DNA from 3 places in the Streptomyces sp. NPDC048295 genome. Region 1 is predicted to be linked to each of the others. Evidence: riboswitches for the same ligand, from Rfam matches in the RefSeq annotation. Region 1 holds a riboswitch; each other region holds the start of a gene.
The links. Region 1 has a riboswitch for thiamine pyrophosphate ahead of thiO (glycine oxidase ThiO). Riboswitches for the same ligand answer to the same signal wherever they lie in the genome.

Region 2: another riboswitch for thiamine pyrophosphate. It lies ahead of AB0D53_RS33995 (thiamine ABC transporter substrate-binding protein); the one in region 1 lies ahead of thiO (glycine oxidase ThiO).
Region 3: another riboswitch for thiamine pyrophosphate. It lies ahead of thiC (phosphomethylpyrimidine synthase ThiC); the one in region 1 lies ahead of thiO (glycine oxidase ThiO).

Annotation. Positions count from the first base shown of each region.
Region 1 covers NZ_JBEZLL010000006.1:343,950-349,144, forward strand. Annotated here, with positions in the region: gene AB0D53_RS12030 (peptide-N4-asparagine amidase) at 1-1,358, opposite strand, end outside; gene AB0D53_RS12035 (FAD-dependent oxidoreductase) at 1,470-2,726, opposite strand; gene AB0D53_RS12040 (hypothetical protein) at 2,755-3,099, opposite strand; TPP riboswitch at 3,151-3,263, shown strand; gene thiO (glycine oxidase ThiO) at 3,261-4,445, shown strand; gene thiS (sulfur carrier protein ThiS) at 4,442-4,678, shown strand; gene AB0D53_RS12055 (thiazole synthase) at 4,682-5,195, shown strand, end outside.
Region 2 covers NZ_JBEZLL010000030.1:87,057-92,251, reverse strand. Annotated here, with positions in the region: gene AB0D53_RS34005 (ABC transporter ATP-binding protein) at 1-84, opposite strand, end outside; gene AB0D53_RS34000 (iron ABC transporter permease) at 87-1,700, opposite strand; gene AB0D53_RS33995 (thiamine ABC transporter substrate-binding protein) at 1,826-2,938, opposite strand; TPP riboswitch at 3,013-3,129, opposite strand; gene rlmN (23S rRNA (adenine(2503)-C(2))-methyltransferase RlmN) at 3,185-4,291, opposite strand; gene AB0D53_RS33985 (phosphatidate cytidylyltransferase) at 4,385-5,195, opposite strand, start outside.
Region 3 covers NZ_JBEZLL010000004.1:162,181-167,375, forward strand. Annotated here, with positions in the region: gene AB0D53_RS07380 (helix-turn-helix domain-containing protein) at 1-564, shown strand, start outside; gene AB0D53_RS07385 (SsgA family sporulation/cell division regulator) at 666-1,103, shown strand; gene AB0D53_RS07390 (YibE/F family protein) at 1,185-2,519, opposite strand; TPP riboswitch at 2,590-2,723, shown strand; gene thiC (phosphomethylpyrimidine synthase ThiC) at 2,716-4,491, shown strand; gene AB0D53_RS07400 (hypothetical protein) at 4,623-5,195, opposite strand, start outside.

The sequences.
Region 1 (5,195 bases):
GTGCTGGTCGTCACCGTGGTGGCGCCGTGGTCGCGCTGGTGCATCGTCTGCTGTTGGCCGGTCCTGGAGACCGTGTCCTCGTTGGTGTACGAGAACTGCTGCTCGACGGTGGTGGTGACCCGGCCCTTCGAGGTCCGGACGTAGCCGGAGATCCTCCAGGAGCGCCCGGTCGACACGGCGACATGGGTGGAGCCGTCGCCGCGCGGGGTCCGGACGGTCCTCACCACCGGCTCGTCGCCGAGCGTGTCGACGGTGACCCTGCCGCTCGTACGGGCCGCGTGCGCGTCCGTGCTCAGGAAGAGCGAACCGTCGACGATCCAGGTGTCGGCGGCTCCGTACGGCGTGATGCTGATGGCGTGCGGCCTGCCGTCGGCCAGTTCACCGGCGAAGGGGGTCAGGTCGATGTCGTAGGCCTCGGTCCTGAACTGGTCGATGGCCGGGACGGGCCGCCACAGGGTCGGGACGATGCCGCCGGAGTAGACCACGGGGTACGGCTGGGCGAGGCCCGCGGGCCGTCCGTCCACGGCGATCTGCACCTCGCGGTAGGGGCCGCCGCCGCAGAGGTAGTCCGGGGCGGTGGCGGCGAGGTCGTCGGGGACCGCGTCGAACCACTGCTCGTCGCAGCCGCCGCCGCGTGCGTACACCTGGAGGCGCGCGGCGGTCAGGTTGCGCGGGAAGGTGACGTCGGTGCTGGTGGAGCCGCCCTTGCCCACGCTCATCCAGGGGGCGCTGTCGGACCCGGTGGTGCCGAGGGGGACGATCCGGTCGGCGGTCCGCGCGGCCGGGTGGTGCTTGTCGGCCCGGTAGTACGTGATCGTCAGCCTGACCTTGTACACACCGGTGTAGGTGTCGTTGACAACGTTGCCGAGGTCCAGCTGGAGCTTCTGCGGGTCCTTGAGGAGCGGCGCGAAGTCGGTGATGTCCTTGGCGACGTGCCAGCTGATGCCGTCCTCGTCGGGCTCGGCGGTGCTGGTGCGGAAGATCTCCGCGCCGCCCACGAACACCGCGGCGAGACGATCGTACTGACGCCCCTTCACGCTGGCCGACCAGTCGAGGACGACCTTGTTCCAGGGGCCCTCGCAGGTGTCGGGCGGGGTGAGCGTGGTGGTGTACGGCGGCCCGCCGAGGGTGTTGCCGAAGTCGTGCTCGACGGCCGTGACCGAGCAGTGCGCGGTGTCGGGCCGGGAGACCGGCGGCAGCGCGTCGACCGGGTCCTGGTAGTCGACGGCCGGGTTGGAGCCGGGCCTCGGGGCGGTGCCCGCGTTCGCCGGGACGGCGAGCGCGCCGCCGGCCAGGGCGATCGAGGCCGAGACCACGCAGATCCGGCGCAGGGCGCGGACCCATCTGTGTCGGAACATGTGCTTCCTCCGGGAGCGGGCGAGTGATCCAGAGGATGTACGGTGCACCAATTCCGGCCGCCGTCCAAGAGCTTGCCCGCACTCCGGACGCTCCGCACGCCCGGCGGCGCGCTACTGACGGACCGCCGACTTCAGCGGTACGGAGGGGTCGGCGGCCCGCGCAGGATCGAGCCGCGCCCCCGCCTCGATGAGTTTGCGCCCCTGCGCCAGGTCGCGCGGCCGGCCGACGGCGAGCACCGCGACCAGCACGCCGTCGCGCAGCCAGCACACCGACCAGGCGGGCTCGGCCGGATCGCCGCGCCAGAGCAGGGTGTCGGCGCTCCCGTGGTGGCCCGCGTACTGCACGAACCGGTCGAACTGCTCGGACCAGAAGTACGGCACGGGGTCGTAGACCGCCGGCGCCGCGCCGTCCCCGGCGAGCGCCCCGATGATGTTGGCGGCGGCGGTGCGCGGGCCCTGGAGCGCGTTGTCCCAGTGGTGGACGAGCAGGCGTTCGCCGTACCGGGCGGAGGGGAACGAGGCGCAGTCGCCGACCGCGTACACATCCGGCAGCGAGGTGCGCAGCGCTTCGTCGGCGGTCACCGATCCGTCCGGTCCGAGCTCGATGCCGGAGCCGGCCAGCCAGCCGGTGGCGGGCCGGGCGCCGATCCCGACGACGACCGCTGCGGCCGGGACCGTACGGCCGTCCGCGAGGACCACCCGGCCCGGCTCGACGCGGTCGACCCGGGCGCCGGTGAGGAGTTCGGCGCCGGTCTCCGCGTACCAGGCGGCCATCGGGGCGGCGACCTCCGCGGGCATCGCGCCCGCGAGGGGCCGGTCGGCGGCCTCGACGACGGTGACCGCGCAGCCGGCCGCGCGGGCCGCGGTGGCGAACTCGGCGCCGATCCAGCCCGCGCCGACGACCACGACGCCGTGCTGCTCGTCGAGGACCGGCCGCAGCCGTGCCGCGTCGTCGAGGGTGCGCAGCAGGTGGACACCGGGAACACCCTCGACCCCGGGCAGGACGACGGGTTCGGCACCGGTCGCGATCACCAGCACGTCGTAGGGAACAGGGCCCGACGGGGTGTCCAGTTCGTGTGCCGCGGGGCGCACACCGGTGACCTCGCGGCCCAGTTGCAGATCGATCTCCAGCGCCTCGAAGTCGATGTCGAAGGCGGAGTCCTCGGCCTTGCCGAGCAGCACCGCCTTGGACAGCGGGGGCCGGTCGTAGGGCTGATGCGGTTCGGCGCCGATCAGGGTGACGGGGCCGGTGAAGCCCTGCTCGCGCAGGGCCACCGCGGTCTGCACCCCGGCCATGCCCGCTCCGACGACGACGACGCGGCTTCGTGTCCGCCGGTCCGGCTGCTCTGACTGCTGCTGCTCGCTCACCCGTACACCTTAAGCACCTGACAGATCGTCAGGAAAGGGTGAGTTCCTCGACCGTGCTCGTCCCGCCGCCCTCCTGCGACTCCCACTCCCACCGCTCGTCCAGCCGGACCCGGCCGTCCGCGAGGTCGACGACGGTGGAGTGGCAGTGGCCGCAGGACGTCGTTCCGTCCTGCTTGAGCTGGACGTAGCGGAAGTCGAGCAGGTCGCCGGTCCGGGTGCCGACGAGATGGCCGCGCACCACGTCGCCGCCCGCGTACTCGGCCCAGATCCGGCCGTCCTCCTCGTGGTACGTGAAGCGGGTACGGGTGCCGACCTGGCCGGGCGCCTGGTCGGCCACCGGTGACAGGACGAGTCCGTCGAGCGAACGGGCCACGGCGGCTGCTCCCTTACTGGGGCGGGCGGACGGGGTTTAGGGTGGCCAACGTAAAGCACTCGCGGGAGCCCGGACGCACCGGGCTGAGAGGGAGGCTGGGCGGCCTCCGACCGTACGAACCTGATCCGGGTCATGCCGGCGAAGGGAGGGGCTGGAAGCCCATGCGTTCTTCTCGGAACGGAAACGGATCCGATGTCCTGGTCATCGGGGGCGGGATCATCGGCCTGGTGACCGCCTGGCGGGCCGCGCAACGCGGACTGCGCATCGCGGTCGCCGACCCCGAACCGGGCGGCGGAGCCGCCCGGGTGGCGGCCGGCATGCTGGCCGCGGTCACCGAACTCCACTACGGCGAACAGCTGCTGCTGGGCCTCAATCTCGCCTCCGCCGCCCGCTATCCGGCCTTCGCGGCCGAGCTGGAGGCGGCGAGCGGGCGGGAGACCGGTTTCCGCGCCTGCGGCACCCTGGCCGTCGCACTGGACTCCGACGACCGCGCCCATCTGCGGGACCTGCACGCCCTGCAGCGGCGTTCGGGCCTGGAATCGGAGTGGCTCACCGGCCGCGAGTGCCGCCGTCTGGAGCCGATGCTCGCGCCGGGTGTCCGGGGCGGTCTGCGGGTCGACGGCGACCACCAGATCGATCCGCGCCGGCTGGCCGCCGCCCTGCTGACCGCCTGCGAGCGGGCCGGGGTGGTCTTCCACCGCGGCTGGGCGGAGCGCCTGAGCGTGGTGGGCGGCCGGGCCGCCGGGGCGGTGCTCGCCGGGGGTACGGAGCTCGTGGCCGACCAGGTCGTGCTCGCCGCGGGCAGCCTCAGCGGCCGGCTGGCGGGGGTGCCCGACGAGGCCGTGCCGCCGGTCCGGCCGGTGAAGGGCCAGGTGCTGAGGCTGACCGTGCCGGCCCGGCACGCGCCGTTCCTGAGCCGGACCGTACGGGCCCTGGTCCGGGGCAGTCATGTCTATCTGGTGCCGCGCGAGAACGGCGAGCTGGTCGTCGGCGCCACCAGCGAGGAGATGGGCTGGGACACCACCGTCACCGCGGGCGGCGTCTACGAGCTGCTGCGGGACGCCCACGAACTGGTGCCCGGCATCACCGAGCTGCCGCTCACCGAGACCCTGGCCGGCCTGCGCCCCACCTCCCCCGACAACGCCCCGCTGCTCGGCCCCACCGCCCTGCCCGGCCTCCACCTCGCCACCGGCCACCACCGCAACGGGGTGCTGCTCACCCCCATCACCGGTGACGTCATGGCCGAGCTCCTCACCGGCGGCGAGCCGCCCGAGCCGACCCGCCCCTTCACCCCGCGCCGTTTCCCGTCCCCCGCCGTCTCCGCACGTCAGGAGCAGCCCGCATGACCGAGCCCGTACCGCTCCCCGGGGCCGCCGCCCTCTCCGTGTCCGTGAACGGCGAGGTCCGCCGCCTCGCCGGGGGCACCACCCTGGCGGCACTCGTCGCCACGCTCACCACCGCGCACTCCGGTGTCGCGGCCGCCGTCAACGAGACCGTCGTACCGCGCGGCCGGTGGTCCGCCACCGCGCTCCTCGACGGTGACCGCGTCGAGGTCCTGACCGCGGTCCAGGGAGGCTGAACCGTGCCGGACGACCTCTTCACCCTCGGTGACGCCACCTTCGGCTCCCGGCTGATCATGGGCACGGGCGGGGCGGCCGGCCTCGACGTGCTGGAACGCTCCCTGACCGCCTCCGGCACCGAGCTGACCACCGTCGCGATGCGGCGCCTCGATCCGACCGTGCAGGGTTCGGTCCTCTCCGTCCTGCGGCGGCTCTCCATCCGCGTGCTGCCGAACACGGCGGGCTGCTTCACCGCGGGCGAGGCCGTGCTGACCGCCCGGCTGGCCCGCGAGGCGCTCGGCACCGACTGGATCAAGCTGGAGGTGGTGGCCGACGAGCGGACGCTGCTGCCCGATCCGATCGAGCTGCTGGACGCCGCGGAGATCCTGGTGGACGACGGCTTCACCGTGCTGCCGTACACCAACGACGACCCGGTGCTGGCCCGCAGGCTCCAGGACGTGGGGTGCGCGGCGGTCATGCCGCTCGGCTCCCCCATCGGCTCCGGACTCGGCATCCGCAATCCGCACAACTTCCGGC
Region 2 (5,195 bases), on a different contig from region 1:
CTCGTGCTCGGCGACCTCCAGGTCCACCGCGTCGAGCGCCGCCCGCTCGCCGAAGCGGACCATGGCCGATTCCAGTGTCAGCATCTCTAGAACTCCCCGGACCGGTCCGTGCGGATACGTTCGAGCAGCAGCAGCGAGACGGCGCAGACCACCATCAGGATGGTGCTGAGGGCCATCGCCTGGCCGTAGTTGAGCTCCCCGGCCCGCCCCAGCAACCGGGCCACGGCGACCGGCAGCGTCGGGCGGTCGGGCCGCGCGATGAACACCGTCGCGCCGAACTCGCCGAGCGAGACGGCGAACGCGAAACCGGCCGCGACCAGCAACGCCCGCCGCACCAGCGGCAGATCGACCTCACGCCAGGCCCGCAGCGGCGACGCCCCGAGGACCGCCGCGGCCTCCCTCAGCCGCCCGTCCACAGCACGCAGCACGGGCAGCATGGTCCGTACGACGAAGGGCACACCGACCAGCGCCTGGGCGAGCGGCACCAGGATCCAGGAGGTCCGCAGATCCAGCGGGGGCTTGTCCAGCGTGATCAGGAAGCCGAAGCCGACGGTGACCGCGGACACCCCGAGCGGCAGCATCAGCAGCGCGTCGAAGCCGCGCACGAGGCGCCCGGCGCGCCGGGTCAGCGCCGCGGCGGCCAGCCCGCCGATGACGAGCGCGATGACCGTCGCGACCAGCGCGTACTGCAAGGAGTTCCAGATCGCTTCGAGCGGCGCGACCAGGAACGTACCACCGCCCGCGTCCACGGACGCCAGGGCACGGTAGAAGTCGAAACCATGCCCGCCGCCGGTGTCGAAGGAGCGCTCGACGAGTACCCCGAGCGGCAGCAGGATCAGCAGCAGTACGGTCAGCAGCACCCCGCAGAGCAGCGCCCACTGCCCGGCGCCGCGAGGACTGCGCGCGGTCTGCGCCGGGTCGACCAGCTTCAGCGCGGCCTCCCGGCGCCGTACGGTCCACGCGTGCACGGCGAGGATCGCGCCGACCGCGGCGAACTGCACCAGTGTCAGCACGGCGGCCGTCGGCAGGGCGAGCAGCTGCGCGGTCTGCCGGTAGATCTCCACCTCCAGCGTGGAGAAACCGGGACCACCGAGGATCTGCACGACACCGAAGGAGGTGAAGGTGAAGAGGAAGACCATCAGCGCGGCCGCGGCCACGGCGGGCGCGAGGGCCGGCAGGGTGACCCGACGCCAGGCGGCGAACCGTCCCGCGCCCAGCACCCTGGCGGCCTCCTCCTGCCGGGGGTCGAGCTGGGCCCACAGCCCGCCGACCGTCCGGACCACCACCGCGTAGTTGAAGAAGACATGGGCGAGCAGAATCGCCCAGACGGTGGTGTCGAGCCGTACGCCCCAGAGTTCGTCGAGGAATCCGCCACGCCCCAGCAGCGCCAGGAAGGCCGTACCGACGACCACGGTCGGCAGGACGAACGGCACCGTGACGACCGCCCGCAGCAGTTGTTTGCCGGGGAAGTCGAAACGGGCGAAGACATAGGCGCCCGGCAGCGCGATCAACAGGGTCAGCGCGGTCGAGGCGAGCGCCTGCCAGCCGGTGAACCAGAGGACCTCGCGGATGTCCGGCCGGGTCAGCACCTCGCCGATCCGGCCGAACTGCCAGACGCCGTCCACCTTCAGGCCGCGGCCGACGATCGCGGCGACCGGGTAGGCGAAGAACAGCGCGAAGAACGCGAGGGGCACGGCCATCAGGCCGAGCCGCACCGCGTTCCCGCGCCGGGCCTTCGCACGAGCGCCCCGCGCCCGCGAAGGCCGGACCGGCCGGCCGCGGGGAGCCTCCCCGCCCGCGGCCGGTCCGCGTACGGGGGTCTTCGTTACTTCACTACGAGCGAGGACCACGACTGGACCCACTGCTCACGGTTCTTGGCGATGAGGTCCGGGGCCACGGTCGTCGGCCTGTCCACCGTCGCGCCGAACTTCGTGAAGAGCTCCGGCAGCTTCGCGTCCTTGGTGACCGGGTTCACGAACATGTTGAGCGGCATGTCCTCCTGGAACTTCTTGCCGATCAGGAAGTCCAGCAGGGCCTTGCCGCCCGCCTCGTTCTTCGCACCGTTCAGCAGGCCGGCGAACTCGATCTGCCGGAAGCAGGTCCCGGTGGCGACACCGGTCGGCGCCTCGGCCGGCTGCGGCTTCGCGTACAGCACCTCCACGGGCGGGCTGGAGGCGTACGAGACGACGAGCGGCCGGTCGGCCTTGGCCTTCTTGCCGCCCGCGGAGCCGGAGAACTCCTCGTTGTACGCCTGTTCCCAGCCGTCGACGACCTTGACGCCGTTGCTCTTCAGCTTCTTCCAGTAGTCCTGGTAGCCCTTCTCGCCGTAGGTGGCGACGGTGCCGAGGAGGAAACCGAGGCCGGGCGAGGACGTTCCGGCGTTCTCGGTGACGAGGAGGTTCTTGTACGCGGGCTTCGCCAGGTCGGCGAAGGACTGCGGCGGCGCGAGCTTCTTGTCGGCGAAGTACTTCTTGTCGTAGTTGACGCAGATGTCGCCGGTGTCGATCGGGGTGACCCGGTGCTTGTCCGCGTCGAGCAGGGTGTCCGCCGCGACCCGGTCGATGCCCTTCGCCTCGTACGGCGTGAAGAGCCCGCTGTCGAGGGCGCGGGAGAGCAGTGTGTTGTCGACGCCGAAGAACACGTCGCCGCGCGGGGAGCCCTTGGTCAGGATCTCCTGGTTGAGCGCGACACCCGCGTCACCGCTCTTCAGCACCTTCACGGTGTAGCCGGTCTCCGCGGTGAACTCCTTCAGTACGTCCTTGGAGGCGTTGAAGGAGTCGTGGCTGACGAGGGTCACGGTCTTGGAGGCCGGGCCCTTCGTGCCGCCGGATCCGGCGGACTGATCGCCGGAACTGCCGCACCCGGCGAGTGCGGTGACGCCGAGCGCGGCGGCGGCGGCCGATGCCGCGAGCTGCTTGGTCCTGCGAGTGGTGCTCATTGTGGATTCCTCCTGGGTTTTGGCCAGGAAGAGACGCGGCCCCGCCCGCGGAGAAGCGGGCAGGGCGCAACAGCATGAGTTGATGACCGAACTTCCTACCCGGAATGACCCGGGCGAGGTTCAGAGGGTCTGCGGCCGACCTGTCCTCGGTGCCGCACTCTCAGCGCTGTGGCGCTCCCCTGTCGGAATATGAAGTTGATTTCGGGCCCAGGCTACACGGGCTCCCGGGCCCGTTCGGGAGTGGCCTCAGCGCTCGGCCGCCGCCAGCTGCCCGCAGGCTCCGTCGATCTCCTGGCCACGGGTGTCCCGCACGGTCACCGGCACCCCGTGGGCCGCGATCGCCTCGACGAACGCCTTCTCGTCCTCGGGCCGCGAGGCGGTCCACTTGGAACCGGGCGTGGGGTTCAGCGGGATCAGGTTGACGTGCACCCGCTTGCCCTTGAGGAGCCGGCCGAGCCGGTCACCGCGCCAGGCCTGGTCGTTGATGTCACGGATCAGCGCGTACTCGATGGAGATGCGGCGGCCGGACTTCTCCGCGTACTCCCACGCGGCATCCAGCACCTCACCCACCTTCCAGCGCGTGTTCACGGGGACGAGGGTGTCGCGCAGCTCGTCGTCCGGGGCGTGCAGCGAGACGGCGAGTCGGCACTTGAAGCCCTCGTCGGCGAAGCGGAGCATCGCGGGCACCAGGCCCACCGTGGAGACGGTGATCCCACGCTGCGAGAGCCCCAGCCCGTCCGGCTCGGGGTCGGTCAGCCGGCGGATCGCGCCGACCACCCGGTTGTAGTTGGCGAGCGGCTCGCCCATGCCCATGAAGACGATGTTGGAGAGCCGCGCCGGGCCGCCGGGAACCTCCCCGTCGCGCAGCGCCCGCATCCCGTCCACGATCTGGTGGACGATCTCGGCGGTCGACAGATTGCGGTCGAGACCGGCCTGCCCCGTCGCGCAGAACGGGCAGTTCATCCCGCATCCCGCCTGGGAGGAGATGCACATCGTCACCCGCTCCGGGTAGCGCATCAGGACGGACTCGACGAGCGTCCCGTCGTGCAGCTTCCAGAGCGTCTTGCGGGTGGTGTCGTCGTCGCAGCTGATGTGGCGGACCACGGACATCAGATCGGGGAACATCGCCTCGGCGAGCTTGTCCCGCGACGCGGCCGGGATGTTGGTCCACTCGGCCGGGTCGTGCGCGTACCGCGCGAAGTAGTGCTGCGACAGCTGCTGGGCGCGGAACGGCTTCTCGCCGATCGCGGCGACGGCTTCCTTGCGCTCGGCGGGCGTGAGGTCGGCGAGGTGCCGCGGCGGCTTCTTGGCTCCGCGGGGCGCGACGAAAGTGAGTTCTCCGGGCTTAGGCATGGTTCATCCAGTGTCGCAGACGGAACAGTGCGGGCCCGCCGTCCTGTGGACAGCGGGCCCGCACTCGAAGAATCGCAGGTCAGCGGCGCGATCTCAGCCGGAGCCGACGAACAGCACCAGCAGCAGCCAGACCACCGGGGCGGTCGGCAGCAGCGAGTCGAGCCGGTCCATGATGCCGCCGTGCCCCGGCAGCAGCGTGCCCATGTCCTTGATCCCGAGGTCCCGCTTGATCATGGACTCGCCGAGGTCGCCGAGCGTGGCGCTGGCCGCGACGGCGAGCCCGAGCAGCAGCCCCTGCCACCAGGAACCGCCGTCGATCAGGAACTGCATGCACAGCGCACCGGCCACCATCGCGAAGGCGATGGCCCCGAAGAGTCCCTCCCGGGTCTTTCCGGGGCTGATGCGCGGTGCGAGCTTGTGCTTCCCGAAGCGCCAGCCGACGGCGTACGCACCCGTGTCGCTGACCACGGTCAGCAGCAGGAAGGTGAGCACCCGCTGCGGCCCGTCGTCGGCGGTCAGGAGCATGGCGACGAACGTGGCGAGGAACGGTACGTAGAACGCCGCGAACACACCGGCCGTGACGTCCTTGAGGTAGCCCTCGGGCGGCTCGGTCATCCGCCAGACGAGCACCGCGAGCGCGGTCAGCGCCATCGCCACCCAGGCGCCTTCGGCGCCCTTCGCGTAGCCGGCGACCACCATCGCCGCGCCGCCCACCGCCAGCGGGACGAGCGGCGCCTTGATGCCCTTGCGCTCCTGGAGCCGGGAGGTCAGCTCCCACAGGCCCACGACGACGGCGACGGCGATGACACCGACGAAGACGGCCTTGACGATGAACAGCGAGGCGACGATGACGGCGCCGAGCCCCACACCGACCCCTATGGCGGCTCGCAGGTCACGGCCCGCA
Region 3 (5,195 bases), on a different contig from region 1:
CTCATGGGAACCGCGGCGGAACGCCTGGTCGGCGAGGGGACCTTGCAGAATCGCCGCGGCAGGATGGCCGAGTCGCTGGGCCGCTGGCGGGACATCATCGGCGCACCGGTGTACTGCGCCGTCTACCGCGAGGGCGAGATCGAACTCGTCGCGGTCGCCGACACCCCCGCCAATCCCGCCGTCGACGAATGGGCGTCCTTCCGGGAGACCGGGCACGCCCATGCGATCGGCCAGTGCCTGCTGAGCCAGCTCGACGAGAAGGCCCGCGAGGACCACCTGGACCGTCACCCTGTGCGTCCGCTGACCCGCTACTCGGTGAAGGACCGCGCGGCACTCCTCGAACGACTGCGTTCGCTCGGGCGGATGGAACCTGTCATCGAGCGGCAGGAGTACGCCCTGGGCACGGTCTGCGCGGCCATCCCGATCACAGCCGGATTCACCGCCGCCGCGATGGCGATTTCCGTACCCCTGGAGCAGGAGAACCGGTTGCTCCCCGCAGTCGAACAACTACGTGGCGAAGTGGCCAACCTCTTGCGTTCGTTCGTGTTCTCTATCAGTATCTGAAAAATCACTCCTTGTGATCTGCTATCGCGTGCACCACGATGGCGTCAATAGGGCCACGGGGGATCATTCCTGGCCAGATTCATCTACTGCGGGGTTGAACGATGCGCGAGTCGGTTCAAGCTGAGGTCATGATGAGCTTCCTCGTTTCCGAGGAACTCTCTTTCCGGATCCCGGTGGAGCTCCGGTACGAGGTCTGCGATCCGTATGCGATCCGGATGACCTTCCATCTGCCAGGTGACGCCCCCGTCACCTGGGCATTCGGCCGTGAGCTGCTGCTCGACGGCCTCAACAGCCCCAGTGGTGACGGTGATGTGCACATCGGACCCACTGAGCCCGAGGGACTTTCCGACGTACACATCCGGCTTCAGGTCGGCGAGGACCGAGCCCTCTTCCGGGCCGGTACGGCGCCGCTTGTGGCATTTCTCGACCGGACCGACAAGCTTGTGCCGCTGGGGCAGGAGTGCACGTTGGGTGACTTCGAGGGCAACCTGGAGGACGCCCTGGGCCGGATCCTCGCCGAGGAACAGAACGCCGGCTGACGGGAACGGGCGCCGCCGACCGGCTCGCCGGTCGAACACGGTACCTGCCGAATGGGTGAATTGTTCACCTGGCTGAGACGATCAGGGCTTCGTCCTACGACGACGGCCTTTCCCGGCCCGTACGGGTGCCGAAGCTCCGGCTTCCGCGCCGAGCCCTGTGCGGTCCGCGGAGACGACCAGCGCGGCGAGCACCGTCGTCACCGGCACCGAGGCGACCAGTCCGATCGAGCCGACCAGCGTTCGTACGATCTCCTCCGCCACCAGCTCGCTGTTGGCCACCGTCCCCACGCTGCTCTGCGCGATGGAGAACAGCAGCAGCAACGGCAGCGCGGCGCCCGCGTATGCGAGCACCAGCGTATTGACGACCGAGGCGATGTGGTCGCGTCCGATCCTGATCCCTGCCCGGTAGAGGCCACGCACACCCAACGTCGGGTTCGCCTGGTGCAGTTCCCAGACCGCCGAGGTCTGGGTCACTGTCACGTCGTCGAGCACCCCGAGCGAACCGATGATGACACCGGCCAGCAGCAGACCGCTCATGTCGATGTGCGGGTACAGGCCGTGGATGAGGCCGGTGCTGTCATCGGTGTTGCCGGTCAGGCTCGCCCAGCCGATGAAGAGCGACCCGAGCAGTCCGATCAGCAGCAGTGAGATCAGCGTGCCGATCACCGCGACCGAGGTGCGGGCGGTCAGGCCGTGGCACATGTAGAGCGCGATCAGCATGATGGCGCTGGCCCCGACCACCGCGACGAGCAGCGGATTCGAACCCTGGAGAACGGCCGGGAGGATGAACAGGGTCAGCACGGCGAACGACACCGCGAGCGCGACCAGTGCCATCACCCCGCGCATGCGGCCCACCGCGACCACGACCAGGGCGAAGATCCCGGCCAGCAGAGCCATCGGGAACTTCCGGTTGGCGTCCGTCACCGAGTACTGCAGATCGTGGGGCGCGTCCGGTGCGTACGACACCACCACGCCCTGCCCCTGGCGCAACTGGCGCGGGGAGTCGGGCTGGACGATCTCGACGAAGGTGCGGCCCTTGTCGTGACCGCTCGTCACCTCGACCGTGGCCTTCCTGCACGGTCCTCTTCCGCTTCCCGAGGGCGGTGTGGTGTCTCCGCCCAGGGGTGTCTGGACCGCGTTCACTTCCTTGCAGTCCACCATGTCGATGCTCACCACCTTTCCCTGCTGGGTCTGCCGGTCGAATCCGACGCCGGTTCTCTCGTGCGCCGGCGCACCGCCCGGCCAGAGCGCCACCAGGCCGACGAGCACGGCGGCGGCGAACGGGATCAGTACGGCCGCGATGACCTTGCGCAGATGTTTGGAGACGGGTGCGGCAGGGCCGTGGCTGTGCGAGTGGCCGTGCTGATGGCCCTGCTGATGGCCCTGCGGTTCGTGGTCGATATGGAGGGACGTCACCGGCCGATCATCGCAAGAAGGGACGGGCCCTCTGTTCATCACGCCGGACGGGGCGCTAGCGTGGAGGGACCTTTGCACACGCGGGAGCTCGGAGCACCGGGCTGAGAGGGCGCTGATATCCGTACGTCCGTACGGGAAGGGCTGCGCCGACCGCCGAACCTGTTACCGGGTAATGCCGGCGTAGGGAGTAGGTCTCATGACCACAGCGGACGCACGCACGCCTGCCTCGAACCAGAGCGACGAGGCCGGGAAGTCCATCGGCTGGCACAAGGGGTACGTCCAGGGCTCGCGCCCGGACCTCCGGGTGCCGGTCCGTCAGGTGCACCTCACCAACGGCAAGGACGTGACGCTGTACGACACGTCGGGTCCGTACACCGATCCCGCCGTCGGGACCGATGTCCGCCGCGGTCTCGCACCGCTGCGGGAGAACTGGATCGTCGCCCGCGGCGACACCGAGGAGTACCCGGGCCGCCCCGCCCGTCCGGAGGACGACGGGCTCAAGCACACCTCGCCGCGCGGCGGGCTGCGCAACCTCGACGCGGTCTTCCCCGGCCGCCCGCGCCTGCCGCGCCGCAGCCGCGACGGGCAGCCGGTGACCCAGCTCGCGTACGCCCGCCGGGGCGAGATCACCCCGGAGATGGAGTACGTGGCGATCCGGGAGAACGTCGAGCCCGAGGTGGTGCGGGAGGAGATCGCGGCCGGCCGGGCCGTGCTGCCCGCCAACGTCAACCACCCCGAGACCGAGCCGATGATCATCGGCAAGCGGTTCCTGGTGAAGGTCAATGCCAACATCGGCAACTCCGCGGTGACGTCCTCCATCGAGGAGGAGGTGGAAAAAATGACGTGGGCGACGCGCTGGGGCGCCGACACCGTCATGGATCTGTCCACCGGCCGCAACATTCACACCACCCGTGAGTGGGTTCTGCGCAACTCCCCCGTGCCGATCGGCACCGTTCCGCTCTACCAGGCCCTCGAAAAGGTCGACGGCCGGGCGGAGGAACTCACCTGGGAGATCTACAAGGACACCGTCATCGAGCAGGCCGAGCAGGGCGTCGACTACATGACGGTCCACGCCGGCGTGCGCCTGCCGTACGTGCCACTGACCGCCCGCCGCAAGACCGGCATCGTCTCCCGGGGCGGCTCGATCATGGCGGCGTGGTGCCTCGCGCACCACAAGGAGTCCTTCCTGTACGAGCACTTCGAGGAGCTCTGCGAGATTCTCGCGAGCTACGACGTGACGTACTCGCTGGGCGACGGGCTGCGTCCCGGATCGATCGCCGACGCCAATGACGAGGCGCAGTTCGCCGAACTGCGCACGCTGGGCGAGCTGAACGCGGTCGCCAAGCGGTTCGGCGTACAGACCATGATCGAAGGCCCGGGCCATGTCCCGATGCACAAGATCAAGGAGAACATCGACCTCCAGCAGGAGATCTGCGAGGAGGCGCCGTTCTACACGCTCGGCCCGCTGACCACCGATGTCGCGCCGGCGTACGACCACATCACCTCGGGCATCGGCGCGGCGATGATCGCGTGGTGGGGGACGGCGATGCTCTGCTACGTCACGCCGAAGGAGCACCTCGGCCTGCCCAACCGGGACGATGTGAAGACCGGCGTCATCACCTACAAGATCGCGGCGCATGCTGCGGACCTCGCCAAGGGCCACCCGGGGGCGCAGGACTGGGACGACGCGCTCTCGGACGCCCGTTTCGAGTTCCGCTGGGAGGACCAGTTCAATCTGGCTCTCGACCCGGACACCGCGCGGGAGTTCCACGACGAGACGCTGCCTGCCGAGCCGGCGAAGACGGCGCACTTCTGCTCGATGTGCGGACCGAAATTCTGTTCTATGAAGATCTCCCAGGACATCCGGCGTGAGCACGGCGGTTCGCAGACGGAGATCGAGGCGGGCATGGCGGAGAAGTCCAAGGAGTTCGCGGCGTCCGGCAACCGGGTCTATCTGCCGATCGCGGACTGATCCGGGACTCGGGTCCGTCCGGCGGATCACGGCCGGACGGGCCCGGGCGGTCGCTCCAAAGGCTCCGGCTTCCGGGCGACCGGTTCCGCCGTCGAGGCGACCGGCCCCGCCGTCGAGCCGTGCGGAGCCGGTCAGTCCAGTTCGTGCTCGGGGCCGCCGAAGTCGGGGCTGGTGAAGTCCGGTGAGGTGAACGTCGGGCGGGGGCCCGCCGCCGGTCCGTCGCCCGGGCTGGAGAAGTCCGGCCGGCTGTAGCCGACCTTCGGGATGCGGTTCGCCGAGGGCAGCGGGGTGCGCGCGGCGGGAGCGGCCTCGGGGTCGGCGAGTGCGTCCCGCAGGAACGGCAGTATGCCGCGCTCCAGCAGGGCATGACGCCACGCCTCCCTGGCCCGTGCCACGTCCTCCGGCAGCTCGTCCTCCTCCTCGTCGACGGGCTGCGAGTCCGGTCCGTTGCGCAGCGCGGTGATGAGCAGCCCGGCGGCGGCGGCCAGGATGGCTGCGGCCGTGACCGCCGCGAAGAACCAGCCGGCGGAGACCATGGTGGAGGCGAACGAAGGAGGCGGGTCGAGCAGTCTCAGCAGATAGCCGGCCAGCAGGAATATGAACGCGGCGGTACCGGCGAGCACCGGCGCCAGGACCGTGATCACGGCTCCTATGCCGGCGCCCGACTGATGCGGACGGGTGGCGGTGAACCCGGGGCCCGGGTC